DNA from 2 places in the Lawsonibacter sp. LCP25S3_E2 genome. Region 1 is predicted to be linked to the other one. Evidence: riboswitches for the same ligand, from Rfam matches in the RefSeq annotation. Region 1 holds a riboswitch; the other holds the start of a gene.

The links. Region 1 has a riboswitch for glycine ahead of ACTQ3R_RS14790 (alanine/glycine:cation symporter family protein). Riboswitches for the same ligand answer to the same signal wherever they lie in the genome.
Region 2: it holds a riboswitch for glycine, as region 1 does, so the genes downstream of both, ACTQ3R_RS07525 (alanine/glycine:cation symporter family protein) here and ACTQ3R_RS14790 (alanine/glycine:cation symporter family protein) in region 1, are expected to answer to the same signal.

What each region holds. Positions count from the first base shown of each region.
Region 1 is NZ_JBQKJL010000023.1:34,356-41,441, forward strand. It holds gene secA (preprotein translocase subunit SecA) at 1-2,750, opposite strand, end outside; glycine riboswitch at 3,083-3,185, shown strand; gene ACTQ3R_RS14790 (alanine/glycine:cation symporter family protein) at 3,302-4,720, shown strand; gene rlmD (23S rRNA (uracil(1939)-C(5))-methyltransferase RlmD) at 4,830-6,200, shown strand; gene ACTQ3R_RS14800 (phospholipase D-like domain-containing protein) at 6,438-7,086, shown strand, end outside.
Region 2 is NZ_JBQKJL010000006.1:147,712-154,797, reverse strand. It holds gene ACTQ3R_RS07555 (stage III sporulation protein AF) at 1-455, opposite strand, end outside; gene ACTQ3R_RS07550 (stage III sporulation protein AE) at 452-1,516, opposite strand; gene ACTQ3R_RS07545 (SpoIIIAC/SpoIIIAD family protein) at 1,513-1,902, opposite strand; gene spoIIIAC (stage III sporulation protein AC) at 1,902-2,096, opposite strand; gene ACTQ3R_RS07535 (stage III sporulation protein AB) at 2,145-2,654, opposite strand; gene ACTQ3R_RS07530 (stage III sporulation protein AB) at 2,655-3,566, opposite strand; gene ACTQ3R_RS07525 (alanine/glycine:cation symporter family protein) at 3,663-5,051, opposite strand; glycine riboswitch at 5,187-5,271, opposite strand; glycine riboswitch at 5,275-5,357, opposite strand; gene ACTQ3R_RS07520 (ABC transporter substrate-binding protein) at 5,738-6,964, shown strand.

The DNA of each region.
Region 1 (7,086 bases):
TGCTCAGGGTGATACTCCTTGCAGGTGCACTTCTTCCACTTCAAGCCGCTGCCGCAGGGGCAGGGGTCGTTGCGGCCGATCTTGATCACCTTGCGGGCGGGCTGCTTCTTTACAGTGCCGTCGTCGGCGCCGGACTCGCCGGTGACCTTGGCCACCCGCTCCCGCTTGACCTCCTCGTTCTTTCTCAGACGGACCAGGAACAGCCGGCGCAAAGTCTCTTCCTGAATGGCGGCTACCATCTGCTCGAACATCTCGTAGCCTTCCTTCTTGTAGGCCACCACGGGGTCGGTCTGGGCGTAAGCCCGCAGACCGATGCCCTGACGCAGCTCGGTCATGGCATCGATGTGATCCATCCAGTACTCGTCTACCACCCGGAGCATGATGACCCGCTCCAGCTCCCGCATGATGGGGGAACCAAATTCCTGCTCCTTGGCCTGATAGACGGCCTGGGCCTTGTCCAGAACCAGCTGGGTGAGCCCCTCGGCATCATACTGGCTGAGCTCCTCGTCCGAGAGCATGAGCTCTCCCACAGGCAGGAACATGGTGCGGAAGTGGGAGATGGCTTCCTGGAAGCCATCGGCGGTCATGTGGTTCTGCTCGCCGATGTGGCCCTGGATGGCGGACTCAATCATGGTGCGGAGCATATTCTGGATCGAGGCCTGGAGGTCCTCGCCGTCCAGAACCTGGCGGCGCTGCTTGTAGATGATCTCACGCTGGGTGTTCATCACGTCGTCATACTGCAGCACGTTCTTACGGGTCTGGAAGTTCCGGGACTCTACCTGCTTCTGGGCGTTCTCAATGGCGCCGGAGAGCATCTTGGCATCAATGGGGGTATCCTCGTCCACGCCCAGCTTCTCCATCATGTTCATCACCCGCTCAGAGCCGAACAGGCGCATGATGTCATCTTCCAGGGACAGGAAGAACCGGGTCTCGCCGGGGTCGCCCTGACGGCCGGCACGGCCGCGCAGCTGGTTGTCGATACGCCGGGACTCGTGACGCTCGGTGCCCAGAATGAACAATCCGCCCACTTCCCGGACCTTGTCGGCCTCGGCGCGGATCTCGTCTTTATATTTGGCCTCCGCCTCAGAGAACTGTTTCCGGGCATCCAGGATCTCCTGGTTGTCCGTCTCAGCAAAGCCAGTGGCTTCGGCGATGAGCTCATCGCTCATGCCGGCCTTGCGCAGATCGGCCTTAGCCAAAAACTCCGCGTTGCCGCCGAGCATGATGTCAGTACCACGGCCGGCCATGTTAGTGGCCACGGTGACGGCGCCGAACTTACCAGCCTGGGCCACGATCTCAGCTTCCTTTTCGTGGTTCTTGGCGTTCAGAACGTTATGCTTGATGCCGCGGCGCTTAAGGATCTCAGAGAGCTCCTCAGACTTTTCAATGGACACAGTACCCACCAGTACGGGCTGCCCCTTGGCGTGACACTCCTCGATCTGGTTGACAATAGCCCGGAGCTTGCCGGCAGTGTTCTTATAGACCACGTCGGGGTCGTCGATACGGGCCAGAGGCTTGTTGGTGGGGATCTCCACGATGTCCAGCTCATAGATGGTGCCGAACTCCTCCGACTCGGTCATGGCGGTACCGGTCATGCCGGAGAGCTTGTCATAGAGACGGAAGTAATTCTGGAAGGTGATGGTAGCCAGGGTCTTGGACTCGTTGGCCACCTCCACGTGCTCCTTGGCCTCGATGGCCTGGTGGAGGCCCTCGTTATACCGGCGGCCGAACATCAGACGGCCGGTGAACTCGTCCACAATGATGACCTGGCCGTCTTTGACCACGTAGTCGATGTCCCGCTTCATTACACCACGGGCCTTGATGGCCTGGTTGATGTGGTGAGAGAGGGTGGTGTTCTCCATATCGGCCAGGTTTTCCACCTGGAAGAACTGCTCGGCCTTTTGGATGCCCCGTGCGGTGAGGGTAGCGGTGCGGGCCTTTTCATCCACGATGTAGTCCGCATCGATGCTGGTATCCTCTTCCTCTTTGTCGTCTACCTTGGCGATGCGCTGGCACTTGAGCTTGGAGACGAACTGGTCGACAATGGTGTAGAGCTGGGTGGACTTTTCGCCCTGGCCGGAGATGATCAGGGGGGTGCGGGCCTCGTCGATGAGGATGGAGTCCACCTCGTCCACAATAGCGAAGGCGTGGCCCCGCTGGACCAGCTCCTGAGAGTAGATGGCCATGTTGTCCCGCAGATAGTCAAAGCCGAACTCGTTGTTCGTGCCGTAGGTGATGTCTGCCTGATAGGCGGCTTTCTTGGCCTCACCCACCACGCCGTGAATCACCAGGCCCACGGTCAGGCCCATGAAACGGAACACCTTGCCCATCCACTCGCTGTCGCGCTTGGCCAGGTAATCGTTGACGGTAATAACATGCACGCCCTTGCCTGCCAAAGCGTTCAGGTAGGCAGGAAGGGTAGCCACCAGGGTCTTACCTTCGCCGGTCTTCATCTCGGCGATCCGGCCCTGGTGCAGCACGATGCCGCCCACCACCTGGACCCGATAGGGGCGCATACCCAGCACACGCCAGGCAGCCTCACGGCAGGCGGCAAAGGCCTCGGGCAGAATGTCGTCCAGAGTCTCGCCGTTGGCAAGGCGGGCTTTCAGCTCGGGGGTTTTAGCCTGAAGCTGCTGGTCAGTAAGGGCCTTATATTCCTCCTCCAGAGCGTCCACCTTGTCGGCGATGGGGTAGATGGACTTCAGCTCCCGCTGAGAGGAGGTGCCAAAAAGTTTGGTAAACAGGCTCATAACGAAAACACCTCTCGGTTGCAGATTTGCGACAAAATTTGCGCATAGTAATACATTTTAGCTAATCGTGATAGAGTATATCACACTCAGAGGTTAGAAAAAAGACCAAATTGTAAACTTTTACTGTGAAACTAAACAAAGAAACTGGGGGAGACTGCTAGGAATCCGTGACTGACGTATAATTGTTCGCCAGGGGTTGACAAATGTTCCCTGCTGTGGTATGGTTACCACGCAACTGAATAGGACAGACGAAGCGCCCAGGAAAATGGCCAAAGCGGCCTGCCGAAGGAGTAACACTCTCAGGTTTCCCTATGGGGATGAGGACTGTGCGCGGATGTAACTCTGGAGAAGCTCGTTAAGCCGAGTGCCGAAGGTGCAAAGCGGGGACGGTTCACGCCCTGCCAATCTCTCAGGCAAAAGGACAGAGGAAACAGGTGCCCTGGGGGCATCTGCTTTATGCGCACGGTTTGGTTGCCGGGCGTATATTCTCCGGAGCGGTCGATTCTATCGGTCGTTCCGTTTTTTTATTTTTTAGGAGGGAGAAAATCAATATGTCCGAATTCATCGCTTCGGTAGAGGAAGTGCTCTACCCAATTGTGGCTAACATCAACGTCTATTTGTCCAACTACATTCTGGTGTTCCTGCTCATCGGCGTAGGCCTGTGGTATTCCATCAAAACCCGGTTTGTCCAGGTGCGCTGCTTTGGAGAAGGGATGAAAAAGGTCTTTGGCAACCTGTCCCTCAGCGGCGGGAAGCAGGAGCACGGCATGAGCTCCTTCCAGGCTCTGGCCACCGCCATTGCTGCCCAGGTGGGTACCGGCAACATCGTGGGTGCCTCCGGCGCCATCCTGGCCGGCGGACCAGGCGCTATTTTCTGGATGTGGATCATTGCCTTCTTCGGTATGGCTACCATCTATGCCGAGGCTACTCTGGCCATCAAGACCCGCCGGAAGGACCCGGACGGCTCCTATCACGGCGGCCCGGTGTACTACATTACCACCGCGTTTCAGGGTGCGTTCGGTAAATTCCTGGCCGGCTTCTTTGCGGTAGCCATTATCCTGGCTCTGGGCTTTATGGGCTGCATGGTGCAGTCCAACTCCATCGGCTCCACCTTCCAGACCGCCTTTGGTGTGCCCTCCTGGATCGTGGGTATCGTGCTGGTGGTGGTGTGCGGCCTGATTTTTGTGGGCGGCGTGCAGCGGCTGGCCGCGGTGACGGAGAAGATTGTCCCCGTCATGGCTGTCATCTTCCTGGCCGGCGGCCTGGTGGTACTGGTCATGCGGGCTGCCTACATTCCCGCTACCTTTGCCATGATTTTCAAGTATGCCTTTGAGCCCCAGGCCATTATCGGCGGCGGCTTTGGCTATGCCCTGAAGGAGGCCATCAGCCAGGGTGCCAAGCGTGGCCTGTTCTCCAATGAGGCCGGTATGGGCTCCACTCCCCACGCCCACGCCCAGGCCAATGTGAGCGACCCCCACGACCAGGGCGTAGTGGCCATGATCGGCGTCTTCATGGATACCTTCGTGGTGCTGACCCTGAACGCTCTGGTGGTCATCTCCACCCTATATACTCCGGACGGACCTCTGGCGGAGTGCGGCGCTGCCGCGGCCAGCACGACTCTGAATAAGGCCAACCTGGCTCAGACTGCCTTTGGCAGCGTGATGGGAACGGAGGCCGGCGCCATGTTTGTGGCGGTGTGTCTGTTCTTCTTCGCCTTCTCCACCATTCTAAGCTGGAACCTGTTCGGCAAGATCAATGTGGTCTATCTGTTTGGCAAGAAGTCTGCCAAGATTTATTCCGCCATCGGCCTGGTATTTATTTTCCTGGGTACTTTGATGTCCAACGATCTGGTGTGGGAGATGACGGATATGTTCAATAACCTGATGGTCATTCCCAACGCCATCGGCCTGTTTGCCCTCACCGGTATGGTGGTCAGCTCTACCCACGGGGTTGGGACCTGCAAGAAGTAAAAAGTTCTCGTTCGCCCGGCCTCTGGGAGGAGGCCGGGCTTTTTTCCTTTACGAAGGGGAACGGACATGGTATGATGGAGAAAATAAGGAAAACAGTGAGGAATTGCCCATGGAAGCCTGGAAGAAAAACAGCGTATACACCCTAGAGGTGGATGGATATACGGCCGAGGGTATGGGAGTCGCCCGGCTGGAGGGCCGGGTGGTGTTTGTCCCCGGCACCATCCGGGGGGAGCAGTGGCAGGTGCAGCTGCTGAAGGTCAACAAACATGTGGCCTGGGGCAGGGGAGTGCAGCTGCTTCGTTCCTCGCCGGAACGCTTGGAGCCCGATTGCCCGCTCTACGGCCGGTGCGGGGGCTGCCAATTCCGGCACATGACCTATGAGGAGGAGCTGCAGGGGAAGCGGCAGCGCATTCAGGATGCGCTGAGCCGTCTGGGCGGGGTAGAACTACAACTATCCGATGTATTGGGCGCGGAAAATACAATGCGTTATCGGAATAAGGTGCAGTTTCCTGTATCTGTGGAGAAAAATGGACTGGCAGTGGGATACTACCGCAGCCGCAGCCACGATGTACTGGACGCCCCGGACTGCGCGCTCCAGCCGGTGAGTGTGACTGCCCTTCGGCAGGCGTTTAAGGAATGGATGGAGGAATATGCCGTTCCTGCTTACGAGGAAAAGCAGGGCACAGGACTGGTGCGCCACCTCTATGTGCGCACCAACAGCCGGGGAGAGAGCCTGGTGTGTGTGGTGGTCAACGGGAAGAAGCTTCCCTATGAAGCGGAGCTGGGGCAGCGCCTGGTCCAGGCGGAGCCGGGGCTTGTGGGGATTGTGCTCAATGCCAACACACGGGATACCAATGTGATCCTGGGACCGGAATCCCGCACCCTCTGGGGGCGGGATTGGCTGGAGGAGGAGCTGTGCGGCCTGACCTTCCGGCTGTCGGTGCCATCCTTCTTTCAGATCAATCGTGCCCAGACTCAGCGGCTGTATGCCCTGGCCCTTGACTTTGCCGGTCTGACCGGGAACGAGACGGTGCTGGACCTCTATTGCGGGATTGGCACCATCTCCCTGGCCATGGCCAAGGAAGCGGGGAAGGTCATTGGGGCGGAGATCGTCCCTCAGGCCATTGAGGACGCGAAGGAAAATGCCCGGCGAAACGGCCTGGAAAACACGGAGTTTTTCTGCGGTGATGCGGGAGCGGTGGCGGAGAAGCTGGCACAGGAGGGCGTGCATCCTCAGGTGATTTGTGTTGACCCACCCCGGAAGGGGCTGGGAGAAGAAGTCCCCGCGATCTTGGCCGGGATGGGACCGGAGCGGATCGTCTATGTGTCTTGTGACCCGGCCACACTTTCCAGGGATGTAAAGCGCTTCGGAACGCTGGGCTACCGGGCAGTCCGGGCCCAGGGCGTGGATCTGTTTCCCCGGTGTGCCCACGTGGAGACGGTAGTATTGATGTCAAAGGTCGGAGTGGAATACGCTTGAAAGCCCAGTAATACTGCGGTTTTCGGGCAATCGGGCAAATGTGGCATCGGGCAAAGCGAACGCTTCTCGGTAACTTATCCAAAGGCAGATCGGGTCAAAAAGTGTGAGAGTTGAGTTGCCACGATAGATGTTACTATGTTGAGTTGCCGAGTTAGATGTTGGGGTAGTTGTGGCTGTGAGATAGATGTTACTTGTTGAGTGATGAGCGAAATATTATTAAGGGAGGAGAGGCTATAATTGACAGAAATTGAATATAGAAAACTACTCATTGATTCAGTGCGTGCCGGAGATTACCCTGAAAAAGATGGACTGCTTGAATTGTTGAATATTTGCTCATTAAGGTTTGAAAAAACTAATGTTTTTACCAGAAACTTATGGAATCATTTCCAAGAGTATATTCATATTTGTATCGTTCCGGAGAAGATGATTGAGTTAAAGAAACACGCCGATTATCTTAAAAAAATGATATATGAGATCTATCCTCCAAACGATGATTATGAGCTGTGGGGAGTGGAGATTAAACCGGGAGCTATGCCTGACACTGAAGATATTAGTCAAGAAATACTATTTGAAAATATCAGGAATCAGATTATTGAGGAGATCCGTGCTGCAAAATATATGATCTGGATTTCTGTGGCTTGGTTTACAGATCCGGTTTTATATCAAGAATTACTCAAGAAAAAACAGCAAGGACTGGTTATAGAAATTGCTCTCGATGATTGTGATAGAAATCATAATGCGGAATTTTCATTAGAAGATGACTTCCCGGTTTACTGGATAACGGTTCAATCTTACTATCAGAATATTATGCATGAGAAATTCTGCGTGATAGACCTATATACATCAATACATGGGACTTTTAACTGGACGAAAGCTGCAAATTATA
Region 2 (7,086 bases), on a different contig from region 1:
GCTACACCCAGCTCCTCCATAAGCGATTCGGACAGTGCCTCCCGCTGGGGTTGGGACAATGCTCCACGAATCCAAATCCTCTGGGGAAGGTACACACCCTCGTCCTCCTGGCGGCACTCCACCTGGGCGGTGCACGCCGCTCCCAGCTGTGCCGCCTTGTCCACAATATATGCTTCATATTCCTGCTCTATGATTGTTTTCATCTCTTCGTCCACCTGCTTTTTCAGCTCCTCTTCCCGCTGCTCCAGTCCGACCTCCCAGCCTTCCAGCCACTGAACTCCGCTCTCCACGTCCAGACTGACCACCGGTGACACCACCGTCACGGCCAAAATCAAACCGCACACCAGCTTTCCTACCCCCTTCACCGGTCCCTTTGGCATGAGGGCATCGGCCAGGGCACACAGAAATGAGACGGACAGAACGGACAGCAGCCACACGCGCACCCCCTCCATCATGCCGTCACCACCGTAATGGCAGACACCAGGCTCACCAGCAAAATGAGCGCCCCGGCACCAGTCATCCCCAGCACCAGTCCAAAGGCTCCGCCGATGGCCTCAATGAGCTGGCTCAATCTGGGCTGAGCCACACAGGCGCTGAGGGCTCCTGTGATTTTAAACACAAAGTACTGTACCGCAAGGCGGAGAAAGGGGGTCAAGCAGATGGCCAGCACCGTCACCAGTCCCACTGCTCCTACCGTCCCCCTCAGAACTCCTGCCCCGGCCAGCACCGACTCGGACGCGTCGGCCAATATGCCCCCCACTACCGGGATGGCACGGGAGATGGTCAGCTTTGCCGCTTTAATGGCCGCCGCATCCACGCTGCCTGCAATGGCTCCGCTGGCTGTAAGATAGCCCACAAAGGCCAACAGCATAGCCGTAAGGAGAAAGGTAACCATGCTCTTTACCAGACCTGCCAGCTTTTGAAGACCGGGATTCCCCACCGCCGCGTGGGCACAGCTCAGGGCCACATAGGCATAGACCATAGGGATCAAAAGCCGGTCCATCGCCAGCATAAGCAGCTGGGAAAACATCACCGTCACCCCCTGGCGGACAGCAGCGGCAGTAATCCCCCCCGTAGCCGCGGTCAGTACTGCCATTACCGGCAGCAGGAGGGAAGAAAATCCCTCCATTCGCCCTAAGGTGTCCCGGCCCAGGCCAATCATGACTGACATGTCGGTCATGGTCAGGGCGGTGATTGCCAGGGCCCCGGCGATGTTGACTGCTGACAGCCCCTCATCCGAGCTCTGGAGTTTTGCACTTTGGGCCAGGCCACACAAAAGCACCACCGCCATCAGCTTCAGCCCCGTAGCCATGCTGGCACGCAGCAAACCGCCCACCTGCTCCGCCGCATCGGAAAAGAGGTTTCCCATTCCCTGTTCCAGGTCCCCCTGGGGTTCCACACCGTAGCTCTCTGCCTGTTCCATGACCTCGTCCAGCCCGGATACCGAAAACTCCGCTCCCAAACTTGGAATCACGCACAAAGCCGTCAAGCACAAAAAAATTACCACCCGCTTCATACCAGCAACTCCCCCATGAGCTGGGCCACCGCCCGCACCAGGGGCAGGGCAACCACCAGAGCCAGTACACTTCCTGCCGTCTCCACAAAGGCCGCTATCCCGCTCTCCCCTGCCGAGCGGCAGATCTCCGCGGTCAGTTTTGTCAGGATAGACAGGACCACTGTCTTGACCACCGGTTCCAGCAGTACCTCAGACACCCCCGCCTGTCCGGCCAGCTCGTCCATCAGCTCCACCGCCGCCCCCAGGCCATCTGCCACCAGGGTCAGCATCCACACCCCGGCCGCCGCGGTCAGCAGCAGAGCCAGTTCAGGGGTGTTTTTCCGTAACACCCCGCTGAACACCACCGCTGTTACCGCCACCCCGGCCAGCTTGACCATCGTCTCCATCACAGGCCAAACAGGGTCTTTACCAGGTCAAAAAGACTGGCAATCTCCCGCACCACCATCATCAGCACCACTACCAGCCCCGCAAGCGTGGTCATCATGGCCTGTTCGTCCCGCCCTGCCCGGCTGAGCACCTGGTTGAGCACTGCCACCAGGATGCCAATGGCGGCAATCTTAAAGATCAGATCTACATCCAATGTAATTTCCCTACCTTCTTTGGTATTTTTCGTGGGGCTCCTGCCCGTTTACAGCAATAAAATAACCAGAAACGCTCCGCCCGACAGTCCCAAAACCTGGTAGACCCGGCCCTGCCGCCGGCGCTCCTCCTCCCACCGCTGGGCCAACTTCTCCAGAGCCCGGCGCACCACCTGGGTCCCTTCCCGCTGGGCCTGTCCGTCATAGCGCCCCAATATATCACCCAAAGGAGACAGGGCAGCCCTTCCCTCCTCCCCCAGCTCCTCCAGTCCGGCTACCTGCCGCCGCCAAAGGGTGGAAAAATCCTCTCGGTCCAGCCGATCCAGTCCTCGCACACAGGCCTCCATCAGTCTTTTGGCTGGCCCGGCACTGCGGTTCGCCACTCGCTCCAGCAGCTGCCCCAGAGGAGGGGAACCAAGCTCTAGTTCCCCTTCCACCAGCGCCAGGGCCTGAGCCATCTGTCTCAAACTCCTGCTCTTCCGGCGCAGAGTTTCCGCTGCCTGAAATCCCAAATATCCACACCCCGCCGCCAACAGCGTCGCTCCTATGAGATGGACCATTTACCTCAACTCCTCTATGTGATAGCTGCGCTTTTCTCCGTCCCTCCGAATTTGGACGCAGTAACGAAACAGCCGCTTTTCCATCAGCGCACGGTACACCGGTCTGCGCTCCAGGTCCTCCCATCCCGCCCCATGGGCGGTGGCCAGCAGTGTGACGCCACACCCCGCCGCCGTCTCCAGCGCTGCCACATCCTCGGGGGCGGTGATCTCATCCACCGCCAGCACTTGTGGGTTCATGGCCCGCAGAAGGAGCATGAGTCCCTGGGCTTTTGGACAGCCCTCCACCACATCGGTACGGGGCCCCACCTCCAGCTGCGGTTCCCCCTGAAAGAGGGCGGCTACCTCTCCCCGTTCATCCGCCAGAGACACCCGCAGGGGACAACACCCCTCCCCCCAGGACACGGCACGGATCAGGTCCCGGAGCAGGGTGGTTTTTCCCAGTCCCGGAGGAGAGAGGATCAAGGTATCCGCCAACCGTCCCCCTGGACACAGCCCGTCCAAAACAGGGGCGCAGGCCCCCTTGATCTGCCGGGCTATGCGGATGCTGGCCGAGGAGAATGCGCGCAGGGCATGGATCTGCCCTGCTTCCATGGCGGCAGTTCCGCACAAGCCGATCCGGTGCCCCCCCTGGATCGTCAGGTATCCTTGACGCACCTGAGGCAGTACTGTGTGTACCGAAGCCTGACTGGCGATTTCCAAAAGCTGCTCCAACTCTCGGCTCTCCACCGGTGCTCCCCCCAAAGAACGCTCCCCCTCCGGCAGCAGGGCGGTCATGGGCCAGCCTGTCCGCAGCCGCAGTTCCTCCACTCTGCCCTGGTCCGCCTCACTCAGCGCCAGGGCCTCCCGCCGCAGGCGCTGGGGAAGTGCCCCTACCGCCTGGCGATATGCCTGGGATGCTTTTGTCTTTTGCATAACTTCACCCGCCTTTGTCTCATCTATATGAGGACAGGCCCGGCCATATGCAAAAAAATACCGGCGGCCCTGATAGGGCCGCCGGTCAAAGCGGTTTTATTTTTTTATGGTCCTGTTGAAATAATCCCGGCTCAGCCTGGCCACCACACCGGACAAGGCCAACAGGCCCACCAGGTTGGGGATAGCCATCATGCCGTTCAAGGTGTCGGCGATGCTCCACATGAGTTTCCCGGAGCCCGTGGACCCCACCACGCACATCAGCACAAAGGCTGCTTTATAGACGATTTTGATCACCTTATTCTCCCCTGTCAGATAGCCCCAGCACCGCTCACCATAATAGCTCCAGCCCAGAATGGTGGAAAGGGCAAAGAACAAAAGGCTGACTTGAATGATAAGGCCACCCAGCTCACCGGGGAGAATGGTATTGAAGGCCTTCACCGCCGCGGCACCGTTGGAGGTATGGGCGGCCAGCGCAGTCTCTCCCAGCTCCAGGCCGGACAAAAGCACCGTCAGAGAGGTGATGGTACAGATGACAATAGTGTCGATGAACACCTCAAACACTCCCCACATAGCCTGCTCGATCGGTTCGTCGGTGGAGGAGGCAGCGTGGGCAATGGGGGCAGAGCCGAGTCCGGCCTCATTGGAGAACACACCACGGGCAAAACCCTGCTTCATTGCTACCATGAAGGCGTAGCCAAACACACCGCCGCCCACCGCCTCCATACTGAAAGCGCTGGTCACAATGTTGGCAAGCACACCGGGGACATCTCCAATGCGCATAACGATCACGACCACACCGGCCAGGATATAGAAGATGGCCATAAAGGGCACCAGATAGGAGGCCACCTGACCAATGCGCTTGACACCGCCGATGACCACAACGGCCACAATAACGGCCAGCAGTACGCCCGCCACCCTGGTGTCCATCCCGAACATTCCATTCATGGCTCCGGCAATCTCGCTGGACTGGGCGATATTACCGATTCCAAAGGAAGCGACACCGCCCAAAAGGGCAAAGAGCACGGCCAGGGGCTTCCAGCCCTTGCCCAGGCCCCGCTCAATGTAATACATGGGGCCGCCCTTGTGGGTGCCATTCTCATCGGTCACCCGGTACTCCAGAGCCAGGGCGATCTCGGCATATTTGGTACACATGCCAAAGAAAGCAGATACCCACATCCAAAACACAGCGCCGGGGCCCCCGATGAAGATGGCGCCGGTAACACCGGCAATGTTGCCTGTACCCACGGTGCCCGCCAGGGCAGTGGTCACCGCCTGGAAGGGGGACAAATTGCTCCCATGGTCTTTGTCTGACTTACGAAACAGAGATCCCACTGTATTTTTCATAATGTAACCAAACCGGCGCACCTGAACCCAGCCGGTGCGGCAGGTGAGAAACACACCAGTCCCCACCAACAGTGCCAGCATAATCGGGCCCCACACAAAGCCGCTGACTGCGCTGTTGACCGTGGTGATCATTTCCATCATGTTAATCCTTCCCCTCTCTGCAACATAGCCCAAACAGACAAACAGAGGAGTCCGGCCCGATGCCAAACCCCTCTTTTCCAAGCTATTGACGGCGATCCCGGCGGGTCCGGATTGGCCCCGATCCGTTTGCGCTGTCTCTGTCCTTTTGCCTGAGAGATTGACGGCGGAAGCTCCGCCGTTTTGCACCTTCGGCCCCCGCACAGGGCGGGTGTCTCCAGAGTGCCATCCGTCCACAGTCCTCGTACCTGAGAGCGTTACACCGTCGGTGGGCCCGTTAAAACGGGGCCGCTTCCCTGTGAACATCGTCTGGCCTGTTCAGTTGTCCGTTTGTTAAGGACAATTATATGCTCACAGCACACAAATTACAAGAAAATTTTCCGGTCGATTGCTTTATTTCGCTAATATATACAAAATATTTTTATATTCCCTCCAGTATTTCGGTATCTACTACAAAAACAGGTTTTAAAACGTCCCCATTCTCCCATATCTTGCGTTTGTTCTCCCCTCTTCTCGGCTCTCTGACAGGCAAATCTGCAACTTTGCAGAAAATACTTTGCAAATCTGTATTGCTTTTTCCCTGGCACCAAGGTATAATGTCACCATATTCGCGTACAAGTGTATTTGCCAGAAAAACATTTTTGTGGCAATTCCGCGCGAGCAACCTATTTGGAAAAGGAGTAAGAATGATGAAAAAGTTTCTTGCAAGCGCTCTTTCCGCTGCTATGATGCTGAGCCTGCTGGCCGGCTGCGGCGGAGGAAATACCTCTTCCGGCTCCACTCCCAGCGGTTCCGCCAGCACCGGCAGCTCTGCCGCCGCCGGTGACAAGGTTGTCAAGATCGGTGTCTTTGAGCCTGCCACCGGCGACTCTGCTTCCGGCGGCAAAAAAGAGATGCTGGGCATGCAGTTTGCCAACTCTGAGACTCCCACTGTCACCGTGGGCGGCGAGGAGTATCAGGTCCAGCTGGTCTACGCCGACAACGGCTCCACTACCGATAAGGCCCCCACCGCCGCCGCGCAGCTGGTCAGCGAGGGCGTGGCTCTGGTGCTGGGCTCCTATGGCTCCGGCGTGTCCATTGCCGCCAGCCCCACCTTCAGCAATGCAGGCATTCCCGCCATCGGCGTCACCTGCACCAATCCCCAGGTAACCGCCGGCAACGACCACTACTTCCGCATCTGCTTCCTGGACCCCTTCCAGGGCACCGTTCTGGCCAACTTCTCCATGGATAAGTTCCAGGCTAAGACCGCCTATTGTCTGGGCGAGGCGGGCAACGAGTACGACCAGGGCCTGATCGCCTTCTTCAAGACCGCCTTTGAAGCGGCCGGCGGCAAGGTCATCACCGACTCCTTCCCCACCAACAACTCTGACTTCAACTCCTACCTGAACAAGGCCAAGGCTGAGGGCGCCGATGTTATCTTTACCCCCGTGTCCATTGCCTACGCCACCCAGATCATCACCCAGGCCGCCTCTCTGGGTCTGGACATCCCCTTTGTGGGCTCCGACACTCTGGACGACAACATGGTTCTGGAGGCCGCCAAGGGCACCAACATCCAGCTGTACGTCTCCACCTTCTATCAGGAGGGCGGCAACCCCACCTTCGATGAGGGCGTGAAGAATTACATCAACACCGCTTCCGGCGCTCTGGACGCCAATGGCGGCAACGACACCGTGGCCGCTGTCACCGCTATGGGCTACGATGCCTACTATGTGGCTCTGGAGGCCATCAAGGCCGCCGACTCCGTGGACCCCGCCGCCATCAAGGCCGCGCTGTGGGATGTGGAGTATGACGGCGTGTCCGGCCACATCGCCTTTGACGACACCAACGGCGATGCGGTCCGCGATACCGCTTACATCAAGCACTCCACCAACGACGGCGCCTGGGAGCTGGAGACCCAGCAGACGGTGGCTCAGTAAGTCCACCCCGCACACAACGGACTGGATATTTGGCGGGGGCCCCACAGGGTCCCCGCCAAATCCTGATTATTCCCCGGCTGGGCCGCCTCAAAAGGAGGCGGGCCTTCCTCTTTTTGAGACAG